Regions from separate parts of the Ciceribacter thiooxidans genome, predicted to be linked through region 1. Evidence: predicted binding sites of a transcription regulator. Region 1 holds the regulator's gene; the other holds the start of a gene.
The links. Region 1 encodes LexA, which represses DNA repair genes until DNA is damaged. Its sites were predicted from a motif close to TGTTCNNNNTGTGTTCNG; they were not measured.

Region 1 (7,069 bases):
CGGCCCATGCTGCCGTCTTCGAGATAGACATCGACCTCGACGGTCGGATTGCCGCGGCTGTCCAGAATTTCACGGCCGATGATGTCGGTGATTGCAGTCATGAGCGCCTCCCTGGTGCTGGGTGGGATTGAGGATGGCGCCTGTCTTAATCGAAGACGGGAAAAATACAATGCACGCAGTGTGACATCGCGAGGACGCACGCCCGGGAACGCGTTGCTTCAGGAAGACGAGAAGAAAATATATCGCTGGCCCTATGAATTAAGCGATCAGCAATCAGCATTGACTACATTGATCTGTCGGCCCTCCCAGCCACGGCGACAATCTCACGCAAAGGGCGAGAGGTCGTCTTTCTTGGAATGGGCGGCCCCAGTCACTCCATTGGTCGCTCTTGCGAGGAAACGATGAAACTCAATATCGCCCGTACTCTGGTCGTTTTCGGCAGCGTCGTCTGCGTTGCGATGCTTGCGTCCATCGGCATACAGACCTACGCCTTCAACAAGCTGAAGGTGAACGGACCCTCCTACCAGCAGATCGTCTACGGCAAGGACCTCGTCGCCGACATTCTGCCGCCGCCCCTCTACGTGGTCGAGTCCTATTCGCTCGCGCTTGAGGCCGCCGTGCATCCGGAGACCACGGAACCGAATCTGCGCCGCATAAGCGAAGTTCTTAAGCCAGCTTACGACGACCGGCGCGCCTACTGGAGCGAGACCGATCTCGCGGCTCACCTCAAGGAGAAGCTACTCGGCGATGTGGTCAATACGGGCGACGCCTTCTGGGCCGTGCTCGACCAGAAGGTGAAGCCGGCGCTGCAGCAGAGCGAACACGAGGTCGTCGTCGATGCCTTCGATCAGCTGAAGGACGCCTTCCACGCCCATGACCGTGCGGTCAACGAGCTGGTCGCCATGGCAACCGCCTTCCAAGCCGAGGCCGAAGCGACGGCGGCCGATGAGACGTCGTTTTTTACCACCCTTTCGTTCGCGGGCGCGTTCCTTGCAATCCTCATCCTGTTCGGCGGCCTCATTGCCCTTCGCCGGCGGGCGATCGTTCCTCTGACATCCATGCGGGACTATATGGCGGTGCTGGCGAGCGGCGATTATTCCCGTCCCGTTCCCTTCGACGGCCGCGGCGACGAAATCGGCGAGATGGCCGGCGCCGTCACCGTCTTTCGTGAAGCCGCCCTGGAGCGCTCGGTCAACCGCAAGCGCCAGGAAGAGATGCGCGAACGCCAGATCGAGGACGAGCGTCGCCAGATGGAAGCGAAGTCCGCGGCAGACGCCGAACGGGCGCACGTCATCGAAGACATCAGCGCAGGTCTCGATCGGCTCGCCGCCGGGGACCTCGCCTTCCGGATCGCGCGTCCTTTCGCGGCAGACTACGAAGCGCTCCGGAGCGCATTCAACTCCAGCATGGACGCGATGGCGGAAACCCTCACGGACATTTCGCGCGCAACAACGACGGTACGCAGCGGTTCTGCCGAAATCGCCTCCGCAGCCGATGATCTTGCCCGACGCACGGAGACCCAGGCGGCCTCCCTCGAGGAGGCTGCCGCCGCACTTGACCAGATCACCGCCACCGTACGGAGCGCGACCGAGCGCGCCCGCGAAGCCGGCACCATGATCGCCGGCACCAAGAAGAGCGCAGCCCATTCGTCCGCAGTCGTCGGCGAGGCGGTCGCTGCGATGGACAGGATCGCGGACTCCGCATCCAGAATCCGCCAGATCATCAATGTGATCGACGAGATCGCCTTCCAGACCAATCTTCTCGCACTGAACGCCGGCGTCGAGGCGGCTCGCGCCGGTGAAGCCGGCAAGGGGTTCGCCGTCGTCGCCCAGGAGGTACGCGACCTCGCCGGTCGCTCGGCGAACGCCGCAAAGGAGATCAAGACGCTGATCGAGACGTCGTCCACGCAGGTCGCCGCCGGCGTCGCCCTCGTCAATCGCACCGGTTCGGCGCTCAGCGAGATCGACACCCAGGTCAACGCCGTCGACGGATTGATTGAAACGATCGCGCAGGCTTCGTCCGAACAGGCCGCGGCGCTCAACGAGGTCAACTCGGCCGTAAACCGGATGGACCAGCTCACCCAGCAGAACGCCGCCATGGTCGAGGAAACGAATGCGTCCTGCCGAGAGCTATCCAAAGAGGCCGGACACCTCGACTCGTTGCTGGCACGCTTCGCACTCGGGCCCGGCACTGCCGTCCGGGCACACGCCACCGCAGCGGCCCTTCCGCCGGCATCGCGCCCCGCAACCGCACCCGCGGCTCGGAAGCCTGCAGTCGCCCTTCCCGGTGAGAAAACCCGTCCCACCCCCTCGCCTGCCCGAGCGCTCGGTCAGAAACTCGCCGGCGCCCTCGGTCTCGGCGGCGGTGCGGTTACAGGCGGCAACTGGGAAGAGTTCTGAAACCGCCCGCACAGAAAAAGGCGCCGATCGAAGGACCGGCGCCTTTTCTCATGTCATTCCGATCTTGCGCCTCGCGGTCGCTCAGCCCTTGGCGACGGCGTCGAAAGCGAGCAGCTTTTCGAGAAGCCGCTTCATCTGGTCGATCGGCACCATGTTCGGTCCGTCGGAGGGGGCGTTGTCGGGATCCTCATGGGTCTCAATGAAGAGGCCGGCGACGCCGACGGCAACCGCGGCGCGCGCCAGCGTCTCGACGAATTCCCGCTGACCGCCGGAGGAACCGCCCTGACCTCCCGGCTGCTGCACGGAATGGGTCGCGTCGAACACCACCGGAGCACCGGTTGACGCCATGATCGGCAGCGCGCGCATGTCGGAAACAAGGGTGTTGTATCCGAACGAGGCGCCGCGCTCGCACAACAGCACATTGGGATTGCCGCTGGCATTGATCTTGTTCAGCACATTCCTCATGTCCCAGGGGGCGAGGAACTGGCCCTTCTTCACGTTTATGGCGCGGCCGGTCTGGGCGGCAGCCACCAGAAGATCGGTCTGACGGCAGAGGAAGGCCGGAATCTGCAGGACGTCGACCACCGACGCGACCAGCCGGCAGTGTTCTTCCGTGTGCACGTCGGTCAGGACCGGAAATCCGTACTCCGTCTTGAGATCAGCAAAGACCTCCATCGCCTTGTCGAGCCCGATGCCGCGCTGCGCGGACAGCGAGGTGCGGTTCGCCTTGTCGAAGGACGACTTGTAGACGAGGCCCACGCCGAGCTCGCGGCAGAGCTCGGAGAGCCTTCCGGCGATCATGAAGGCATGATCGCGACTCTCCATCTGGCAGGGACCGGCGATCAACGAGAAACGCCTGGAATTGGAGAAGACGACCTTCGTGCTACCTTCGCCGACGACGACTTCGGAATTGGTCGAAGTGCTCATTATTCCTCCTGGAAAACGAAATGCGCGCCCTGCCCCGCTTCACACGGTACGATCAGGCGGCCATCCTTGCGTGTATGGCGAACGCCATTAGCAGCCAGCAGGCGTTCTGTCACGCCGATATCCCCGGTCCGGAAGACGATCGCCGCACCGACGAGGCCGCGGCCGGCATTTCGCGCGTCGAGCCCGAAATAGCCCGCAAGGCCGGCGGGCGTCAGCACCTCGATCTTCGCGTTTACCGAAGGCACGACGATGCCGAAGGAATGCGCCTCGATCTCACGCTGGTGGAAGACGGTCTCCAGCATCTCCTGGAAGTCGGAGGGATTTTCTTCGGTGAGCACGACGGCGGAGATGCCCGTCACACCGTTCTCGTGGCGTTCCAGCGCGGCGCGATCCGCCGGTAGCGGATTGGCTCGTTCGCAGGAGAAGAGGAGAAAATCGGGCGCGCGCAGGTCGGCGGCGAATGCAAGCCTGAACGAGGCCGTTGCCTCGGTGCCATCCGGCAATCTCAGCGGCCGCGAGAAATGCAGGATTTCGCCAGCCGACAGGCCGTGCTCGACATAGACCTCGTGGTCCGCCGCCGCATCCGTTGAGGCAACCGCGACCCCCGACAACCCCTCACCGTCCGACGCGCGGAAACGGAAGGCGCGATCCCGGGCGACGAAGACATTGCCCTTGCGGACGGCCTCTTCGCACGTCTCGCGACTCGCCACCGCAAGCGGCTCAAGATAGGTCTTGTCGGAGAAGAAGACGCAGGCGTTCTCAGTGCCGAAGGGATGCAGCGCATCGGCGGCGACCGTAAAACCCAGCGCCCCGAGCCGTTCGCGTGCGGGCTTCAGCCCGTGCACCGGCAGAACGATGTGATCGACGCCGCGCGGCGTCTCCATGGCAGTGGACATCCCGCGCCCTCCTTGTCGACCGCGTCTGGTTTGCGCGATTTGCGGGCGCTTTGCAAGGCGGCTGCGGCCTCATCCCATCGGCGTTCGCCGGGATGCGAACGCAGGCGAAAATTCCACCGAACGGCCAACTGCTTACCAATATTTAGGGACTTGCGGAACACATATGGAACAGATAGTGTATGTTCTGGATTTGTTTCACACGACGGGGCTCTGGACATGTTGACGCGCAAGCAACAGGAACTGCTTCTCTTCATTCACGAACGGATGAAGGAATCGGGCGTGCCACCGTCTTTCGACGAGATGAAGGATGCGCTCGACCTCGCATCGAAATCCGGTATCCACCGCCTGATCACGGCGCTTGAAGAGCGCGGTTTCATCCGGCGGCTGCCGAACCGGGCGCGGGCGCTGGAAGTCATCAGGCTGCCGGAGGCCTATTCGTCCAGCCTGCAACCGCGCCGGGGTTTCTCCCCGAGCGTGATCGAGGGAAGCCTTGGGAAGGGCCAACCTGCCCCTGCGGCCAAGCCGCCCGCGGAAGAGCGTTCGAATTCGGTCGCCGTCCCGGTCATGGGCCGGATCGCGGCCGGCGTGCCGATCTCGGCAATCCAGCACAACACCCACGAAATCACCATCCCGGCGGAGATGCTCGGATCGGGCGAGCACTATGCGCTCGAGGTCAAGGGTGATTCGATGATCGAGGCCGGCATTCTCGACGGCGACACGGTCATCATCCGCAACGCCAGCAACGCAACGCCCGGCGACATCGTGGTGGCACTCGTGGACGACGAGGAAGCGACGCTGAAACGCTTCCGCCGCCGGGGCGATTCGATCGCGCTCGAGGCAGCGAACCCGGCTTATGAGACGCGCATCTTCGGCCCTGATCGTGTGAAGATTCAGGGCAAGCTCGTCGGACTTATCCGCCGCTATCACTGACCTTTGCGGCGTTCGCACCCGCTGCGGGCTCCCCGTCGGCGAAGCTGTCGGTCCGCCAGTCGTAAAGTCGATGCCGCTGCCACGGCCTGTCGAGAGTGGTGTATGCGGTGCGCTGACGGATATCCCGATCGTCGTGATTTCCAAGATAGAACTCGGTTGCGCCCGTGCGGCGCAGCACTTCCGCATCGATCATATTCGCGCCGGAGCGACAGCTACCGAAAGGTGAACGGCGCGGCGTGATCACGAAATCGGCAGTATCGCAGGCGGCGCCGAGAAGTGCCGGGTCCTCGACGGTGGCGATCCGCCACCCTTTCGACAGCCGGACGATGCACCAGACTTTTCCCGTACAGAGAAATCGGCCGGAGGGTGACGCTGCGAACTGTCGCCGCATCATCTCGCGAACGGTCCTTATCTGTTCGACGGACAACCGGTCCGCTCCCTCCGCCCGAGTGCCGGCGACGGCACCGTCCTCGCTGCGGAGCGGGCCGAGATGATCCGGACGCGCAAGCGCGTGCTGCCATTGTGAGAAGAGGAAGTCCGACGGTTTGTTGCGGTTCGTCGCGATCGTCCTGCCGTCCGGGCCGGGCAGACCCGCCAGGCGTCCGTCCTCCGAGACGATGAGGTCGGCAGTGTCTTCCGGCGGCAGGAGGATCGCAAGTCCGATCGCCACGACGAGGATGACAGCGCCGATCCACCGAAGGCGTGTGTGCAGCAAGGTGAGTAACAACAGTCCGACGCTCGCGAGCGGCAGGAACCATGCTGCAAGCCGTCCGACGGACGTGCCCTCACTCCAGCTCGCGACCGTGGTCGCGATCACGATGACGATCTCAAGCCCCTCGCCTGCGAGGATGAGAAAGGGCATATCGAGGCCGAACGGCATGAGCAGCATTGCCGCAAGTGCCGCCGGCATCACCACCACAGAGATGATCGGCATTGCCGCGAGATTCGCGACAAGACCGTAAGGTGCCAGTCGATGGAAATGGGCGACGGCGAAGATTGCCGTCGCCAGTCCTCCAATCAGCGACGTCAGGAAGGTGCCGGCCGCGAAATTCCACAGGAAGGAAAGGATCCTCCGGCCGGGAAAGTCCGGCGCATAGCGCGATTGCCGTGCCGCGCGCCGGCGCCAGCCGTCGTAGCCGGCAATCAGTCCTGCGGTGGCGGCAAACGACATCTGGAAGCTGGCACCGAGCACCTGTGATGGCCAAACAACGAGAATGACGATCGCCGCCAGTGCGAGGTTGCGCAGACTGATCGCCGGGCGGTCGAACAGGACGGCAACCAGCATGATCGCGGTCATCAGAAAGGCGCGGATGGCGGAGACCTGCGAGCCGGAGATCATCAGGTAGAGGAAGGCAGCGGCCAGCGCGGCCATGGCAGCGATCTTCTTGATCGGCCAGGACTGGGCGATCGCCGGCGAGAGGCTGAGCAGCTTGCGCAGGCCGACAAAGAAGATGCCGGCGGCGAGCGCCATGTGGAGGCCGGAAATCGCGGTGATGTGCGCCAGTCCCGAAAGCCGCAATGCCTCGGTCGTCGCCGCCGACATCGATCGACGGTCGCCGGTGAGGATCGCGGCGGCAAAGCCGCCGGCGTCGCCCGGAACTGTTCTCCTGATTCGCTGGGTGATGCCGTCGCGGACAATAAGAAGCGTCTGCTCGGCGGCCTCCCACCATGGGCCGGTACCGCTCACCGCCGATCTTTCGACATGCGTCGGCGCTCCGAGAAAATAGCCGACGGCGCCGATCCCGCCGAAGTAGCCGGAGAAGGAGAAGTCGTCGAGGCCGGGCAAAGCCGGTCCGGAAGGTGGCGAGAGCCGTGCCTTTCCCCGCAGCACCTCGCCGAGGGCGAAAGGCTCGTGTCGGGCGCGGGTCATGAGCACGACCTCTTCCGGCGCACGCCTGATCCGCGGCTCCGCCGTCG
Region 2 (7,069 bases), 510 kb from region 1:
CAGGTCTCCGAACAGAAGATCGGCTTGCCGTCGAGTTCGCCCATGACGAGCGGCCGGATGCCGATCGGGTCGCGGGCGGCGATCAGCTTCGTGCGGGTCATCGCCAGCATCGAATAGCCGCCTTCCATCTGGCGGATGGCGTCGATGAAGCGGTCGGCCGTGGATGAATGACGCGAGCGGGCGATGAGATGCAGCACGACTTCGGTGTCCGAGGTCGACTGGCAGATCGCGCCGGTGGCGATGATCTGCCGGCGAAGCGTGAGCCCGTTGGTGAAATTGCCGTTATGGGCAATGGCGATGCCGCCTTCTTCCAGTTCGGCAAAGAGCGGCTGCACGTTGCGGAGCGCCACTTCGCCGGTCGTCGAATAGCGGGTGTGGCCGATCGCGACCGTGCCCGGCAGCTTCGCCAGCGTCACCGGATCGGTGTAATGGTCGCCGACGAGGCCCATGTGCTTTTCGGTGTGGAACTGCTGGCCGTCGAAGGAGACGATGCCGGCCGCTTCCTGGCCCCGGTGCTGAAGCGCGTGCAGGCCGAGCGCCGTCAGCGTCGACGCGTCGGGGTGTCCCAAAATGCCGAACACCCCGCATTCCTCATGCAGGGTGTCGCCGTCGAGACCGTCTTCGAGGGAGTTGAAATCAGACTGGTTCATGGAAGCAGGCCTTTGCTCGGTGCGGGGCAGGTACACTATACACGGTTCTCGGGGCGCTTTCGCCGGATGATCCCGCTCCGACGGCGCCCGATTTGTCTTTCACGTCCTATATAGGAAGCGGCAGCCGCCGCTGCCCGTCAGTTTTCGGCCGGTGCCGTCGTTTCTGCCGGCGGAGCGAGGGTCTGCGATGGCGCCGCCTGTCCGGTCGGTGCCTGGTCTGCGGGCGCCTGCTCGGCCGGCGCTTCGCCGTCCGCCTCGTCCTTGCCGAGGATGCGGGCGCGCAGCTGCGGCTCGATGTCTTCCGGCAGCACCGCTTCGAGCTTCAGCACCAGCGCGTCGAGGAAGGGCTTCGACTTGGCGTTGTTGACCCAGTCCGGGCGATGCTTGACGTCGATCAGCCAGTTCCAGAAGGCGACTGCGACCACCAGCAGCAGAATGCCGCGGGCGGCACCGAAGAGGAAGCCGAGCGTGCGGTCCAGCGCGCCGATGCGGCTGTCGATGATGAAGTCGGCGATGCGCGTCGTGATGAAGGAGATGACGATCAGCGCGATCAGGAAGACGATGCCGGCGGCACCGGCAAGCGCGATGCGCTCGTCGCTCGTGTAGTTCTTGATGTAGGGAAGCACCAGCGGATGCAGGTAATAGGCGGCGGCGACGGCGCCGACCCAGCTTGCGATCGAAAGCACTTCGCGGGAGAAACCGCGAACCATGGCGAGAACGGCGGAAAACAGGACTACGCCGATGACAATACCGTCAAAAATAGTGATGGGCATCTAAATCAACTCCAAGACGGCCGGCCCCGGCCTGCGTGATCGTCATCGCGTTCGGTGATCCCATACACCGCATTGCGGCCGAAAAAGGATCAATTGCCGTCCATCTCCTCTCCGGCCTTCACTCTGGACCCGGCGATGCGCGCGACCAGGTCGGGAAGGCTTTCGATCTCGCTCCACCGCCCCGCCGTGCCTTTCGGCAGATCGGGCGAGGCCGAAGGGAGCACCGCCCGCGCGAAACCGAGCTTTTCTGCCTCCTTCAGCCGTTGGGCCGTGTGCGCAACCGGCCGGACGGCGCCGGACAGGCTGACCTCGCCGAAATAGACGCAATCGGCGGGAAGGGCAAGTCCGGCCAGCGAGGAAACCAGGGCAGAGGCGACGGCCATGTCCGCGGCCGGTTCCGAGATGCGATAGCCGCCGGCGACATTGAGGTAGACGTCGTGGCTGCCGAGCCGCACGCCGCAATGGGCCTCAAGCACCGCGAGGATCATCGACAGGCGGGAGGAATCCCATCCGACGACGGCGCGTCGCGGCGTGCCGAGCGAGGTCTGGGCGACCAGCGCCTGCACCTCGACGAGCACCGGTCGCGTGCCCTCCATGCCGGCAAAAACGGCGGCTCCCGGGGCTTTTTCGTTGCGCTCGCCGAGGAAGAGCTCGGACGGATTGGCGACCTCGCGCAGGCCCCGGTCCGACATTTCGAAGACGCCGATCTCGTCGGTCGGGCCGAAGCGGTTCTTGACCGTGCGCAGGATGCGATAGTGGTGGCCACGGTCGCCCTCGAAGTAGAGAACCGCGTCGACCATGTGCTCGACGACGCGGGGGCCGGCGATCTGGCCGTCCTTGGTGACATGGCCGACGAGCACCATGGTGGCGCCGGTCTGCTTGGCGAAACGAATCATCGCCTGCACGCCGGTGCGCACCTGCGTCACCGTTCCGGGTGCCGAATCGGCGGTGTCGCTCCACAGCGTCTGGATGGAATCGATGATGACGAGGTCCGGCCGCTTGCCCTCGGCGAGCGTCGCCAGAATGTCCTCGACATTGGTCTCGGCGGCGAGCAGCACATCAGTCTCGGCCGCATGCAGGCGCTGTGCCCGCAGCCGGACCTGCGCGACCGCCTCTTCGCCCGAGACGTAGATGACGCGCTGGCCCTTGCGGGAGAGCGCGGCTGCCGCCTGCATGAGTAGTGTCGACTTGCCGATGCCCGGGTCGCCGCCGATCAGCACCGCCGAGCCGCGCACGAAACCGCCGCCGGTCGCCCGGTCGAGCTCGGCCATGCCGGTCGGGATGCGCGGCGCCTCTTCGATCTCGCCGGAGAGCGAGGTGAGCGTCACCGGCCGACCCTTCTTCGGCACCTTGCCGGGGCCTGCGCCGATGCCGCCCATCGGGTCTTCCTCGACGATGGTGTTCCACTCACCGCAGCCGTCGCACTTGCCGGCCCAGCGGGTATGAACGGTGCCGCAGTTCTGGCAGACGAATTGGGTTCGGGCTTTGGCCATGCTCACTCTTCCGCTGTTCGAACATCTGCTCCGTTCAGCGGAACAAAATGTGAATCATGCGCCAGAGATAGGCGGAAGACCGGTCTGAATGCAAGCCTTGCGGCGTCTCATTCGGCGTCCAGATAGTGTCGCTCGTAGCGCAGGCCGAGGCCGACCAGCATTTCGTAGCCGATCGTGCCGCCGGCGCGGGCGACCTCGTCGACCGGCATGTTCGGGCCGAAAAGCTCGACATAGTCGCCGGCCCTGACGGCGCCCGCCGGCAGGTCGGTGACGTCGAAGATCGTCAGATCCATGGTGACGCGACCGGCGACCGGCACGCGTCTGCCGGCAATGAAGCCGAAGGCGCCGGGGATGCCGGTGTCACGCAGCGGCACGCCGGTGCCCGAGAGGCTGCGCAGATAACCGTCGGCATAGCCGACAGAGGCGATCGCGAGCCGGCTGTCGTGGGCAAGCGTCAGGGTGCCGCCATAGCTCACCGTCTCGCCCGCCGCCGCCTCGCGGACCTGGAGGATGCGGGCTTCGGCCTTAGCGACCGGGCGCATCGGGTTTTTGACACTGTTGACGGCCTCGCCACCGTAGAGTGCGATGCCCGGACGGGTGAGGTCGAAGTGGTAATCGGACCCGAGGAAGATTCCAGCAGAAGCTGAAAGACTTGATTCGATCCCTTCGAAAGCGGCGCTAACCTCGCGGAAAGACTCCAGTTGCCGGCGGTTCATCGGTGACGACGGATCGTCCGCACAGGCGAGATGGCTGAGCACGAGCACCGGCGAAAAGCTCGCCGGGCGCGATACGTCGCCGGCCAGTTCGAAGGCTTCCTTCATGCTGAGGCCGAGCCGGTTGAAGCCGGTATCGACATGCAGCGCGCAGGGGTGGTCGCCGCGTTCGGAGACTGCCGCCATCCACAACGCGAGCTGTTCCTCGGAGGCGATCACCGGCACGAGATCGTTCTCGAAGAAGGTCTGTTCGGCACCGGGCCAGAGGCCGGAGAGCACGAAGATGCGCGCATCCGGCGCATAGGCGCGAAGTGTCGCCCCTTCCGACGGGACGGCGACGAAGAAGTCGCGCGCGCCGGCCTCGTAGAGCGTGATGCCGGCATCCTCGATGCCCATGCCGTAGGCGTCCGCCTTCACGACCGCGGCGGTACGCGCACTGCCGGAGCGCCGCGCCATGTCGCGCCAGTTGTCGGCGAGCGCGCCGAGATCCACGGTGAGCCGCAGCGGCGCGTTGAGAAAGTCTTCGGGAAGCTCCGGGATTTCGGTAAGAGCGGTCATCTGGCACTATGCATCGTAGGGGGAGAAGCGGAAAGGGTCGGCAAGGCGACCCGGCACAGGCCGACCCTATCACTTTTGTTCAAGACTGGAATGGTCGCGTGCGGTAATATTTCGCGATGCACAACGTTTCGCAGACAGAAGCGGCGAGCGGCATGCCGCTGACGATGGCCGAACGCACCAATTTCTGGCGCGACGGTCGCTTTGCGGGCATGGAGTGCCTGAGCGCCACCTTCCGCACCCATGAATACGCCCCGCACGCCCACGACACCTTCTCGATCGGCGCTATCGAGAGCGGCAGCCAGATCGCCCGCATCCGCGGCAGCCGCGAGGAGACCGGCCCCGGCCATCTCTACCTCATCAACCCGGAGGTCGTGCATGACGGCGCGCCGGGCGCCGAAGGCTATCGCTACCGCATGATCTATCCGGGTGAGACGCTCTACCGCGATGTCCTCGAAGATGTGACCGGCAAGGCGTGTCACGGGACGCCCGCTTTCGCCCGCGGCACGCCGCTCGACCCGGAACTGGCGCAGGCCTTTCACCGGGCGCACCTTGCGCTGGAAAACAATGTCGGCGCGCTCGAGGCTGAGGAGAGCATGTTTTCGGTGCTTGCGGCGATCTTCGTCCGTCACGGCAGCCGGCGCATCTCGCCCGTCGATACGCGCGAGCGCACCGCCGTCTGGCGAGTGCGCGACTATCTGACGGAGAATTTCGCGAAAGACGTCGGCCTCGATGAACTCGCGGCAACCGCCAGCCTGTCGCGCGCGCACCTGATCCGCGCCTTCCGCAAGGAATTCCATATCACCCCGCATGCTTTCCTGACCGATGTAAGGGTGCGGCAGGCACGCACCCTCTTGCGGCTCGGGCGGCCGATCGCCGATGTCGCGCTCGATTGCGGCTTTGCCGACCAGGCGCATTTCAGCCGGCATTTCAAGTCGCGCACCGGTGTGACACCCGGACAGTTCCGCAAGGGCTGATCACTTTCCTTCAAGACCCGTTCGTCCCCTTTGCCTATGAGCAGGGTCTCATCGACAAACAGGATGCCTGACATGCCGGACCATCGTGGCGGCCGCGCCGCCGAAGTCTTCTCTGCCATGCGCCGCATGGCGCCGCTGATCACAGCGGTGATCCCGATCGGCCTCGTCTTCGGGGCGGCAGCGGCGGGCAACGGCCTTTCGCCGTTGGAGGCGACACTGATGAGCGCGCTGGTCTTCGCCGGCGGCTCGCAATTCGTCGCCATGGACATCTGGACGCATCCGGCGAGCTGGGCGGCACTCGGCATCTCCGCCTTCCTGGTCAACATCCGCCACGTGCTGATGAGCGCGTCGCTGGCGCCGAAGCTCGGGCATTTTCCCGGCTGGCGGAAGTATCTCTCGGTGCTCTTCCTGACCGACGAGGGCTGGGCGGTCGCCGAAACCCACGCGGCGAGCGCGAGGCTCACGCCGCTCTGGTACGCCGGCGCAGTCATTCCCTTCTACCTCGCCTGGGTGGCGTCGGGTCTTGCCGGTTCGCTCGCCGGTGCCTTCCTCGGCGACCCGGCCGTCACCGGCCTCGATTTCGTCTTCTGCGCCGTCTTTATCGTGCTGGTGATGAATTTCTGGAAGGGGGCGCGTACCGGACTTGTGCTCATAGCAAGCGGGCTGTCGGCGGTGCTGGTGCACGCGGCCGTACTGGGTGTCTGGTATATCCTCGCCGGCGCACTGGCCGGCGTCGCCGCGGCCGTCCTCATGCCCGAACACGAGGAGGTCACGGCATGACGCTCGATCCGCAGACCTTTCTCGCGATCCTCGCAATGGCGGTCGCAACCGCCGCCACCCGTGTCGGCGGGCTGGTCCTCTTCTCTTTCCTGACGCTCGACCGGCGTCAGAAGCGGGCGATGGAGGCGATCCCGCCGGCGGTACTGATGGCGGTCGTCGCACCCACCGCACTCGCCACCGGACCGGCGGAGACGATCGCCGCAGCCGTCACCGCCCTTGCGGCGCTCCGCCTGCCGCTGCTCGCCGCAACCGCCCTCGGCGTCGCCGCCGTCGCGGTGTTGCGGGCAGTGGGGCTCTGAGAGCGGGTTCCCCCGCTCAGTGCTCCTCGTATTGCGTGAAGCTCGGGTCCGCGAGGTCGGCGAAGCGGGTGTATTCGGCCTGGAAGGCGAGCTTGACGGTGCCGGTCGGTCCGTGGCGCTGCTTGGCGATGATGACGTCGGCCGTGCCCTTGACCTTGTCCATCTGCGATTCCCATTCCGTATATTTCGGGTCGGCGGGATCGCGCGGCTCCATGTTCTTCACGTAGTATTCCTCGCGGAATACGAAGAGCACGACGTCCGCGTCCTGTTCGATCGAGCCCGATTCACGCAGGTCGGAGAGCTGCGGGCGCTTGTCGTCGCGGCTTTCGACCTGACGGGAGAGCTGCGAGAGCGCGACGATCGGCACGTTGAGTTCCTTGCCGAGCGCCTTGAGGCCGGTGGTGATCTCGGTGATTTCCTGCACGCGGTTCTCGCCGGCCTTCTTGGAGCCGGTCATCAGCTGTACGTAGTCGACCACCAGGCAATCGAGGCCACGCTGGCGCTTCAGGCGACGGGCGCGCGCGGCGAGCTGGGCGATCGAGATGCCGCCGGTCTGGTCGATATAAAGCGGCACCTTCTGCATGGTCTGCGAGAAGCCGACGAGTTTTTCGAAGTCGTGCTCGGTGATGTCGCCGCGGCGGATCTTCGACGAGGAGACCTCGGTCTGCTCGGACATGATACGGGTGGCGAGCTGTTCGGACGACATTTCGAGCGAATAGAAGCCGACGACGCCGCCGTTCCGGGCCTTGAAGGAACCGTCGGGCATGACCTCCGGCTCGTAGGATGCCGCAATGTTCCACGCGATGTTCGTCGCAAGCGAGGTCTTGCC

Region 2: radA (DNA repair protein RadA) is a predicted target of LexA. The motif match lies at 2,955-2,972, and genes of this name have one in related genera.

The regions. Positions count from the first base shown of each region.
Region 1 covers NZ_CP059896.1:1,700,828-1,707,896, forward strand. The annotation lists gene eno (phosphopyruvate hydratase) at 1-101, opposite strand, end outside; gene H4I97_RS08065 (methyl-accepting chemotaxis protein) at 402-2,399, shown strand; gene kdsA (3-deoxy-8-phosphooctulonate synthase) at 2,481-3,326, opposite strand; gene H4I97_RS08075 (VOC family protein) at 3,326-4,222, opposite strand; gene lexA (transcriptional repressor LexA) at 4,439-5,152, shown strand; gene H4I97_RS08085 (ComEC/Rec2 family competence protein) at 5,133-7,069, opposite strand, start outside.
Region 2 covers NZ_CP059896.1:2,208,993-2,216,061, reverse strand. The annotation lists gene purF (amidophosphoribosyltransferase) at 1-650, opposite strand, end outside; gene H4I97_RS10725 (CvpA family protein) at 788-1,423, opposite strand; gene radA (DNA repair protein RadA) at 1,513-2,916, opposite strand; gene alr (alanine racemase) at 3,024-4,187, opposite strand; gene H4I97_RS10710 (AraC family transcriptional regulator) at 4,304-5,161, shown strand; gene H4I97_RS10705 (AzlC family ABC transporter permease) at 5,234-5,941, shown strand; gene H4I97_RS10700 (AzlD family protein) at 5,938-6,240, shown strand; gene H4I97_RS10695 (replicative DNA helicase) at 6,257-7,069, opposite strand, start outside.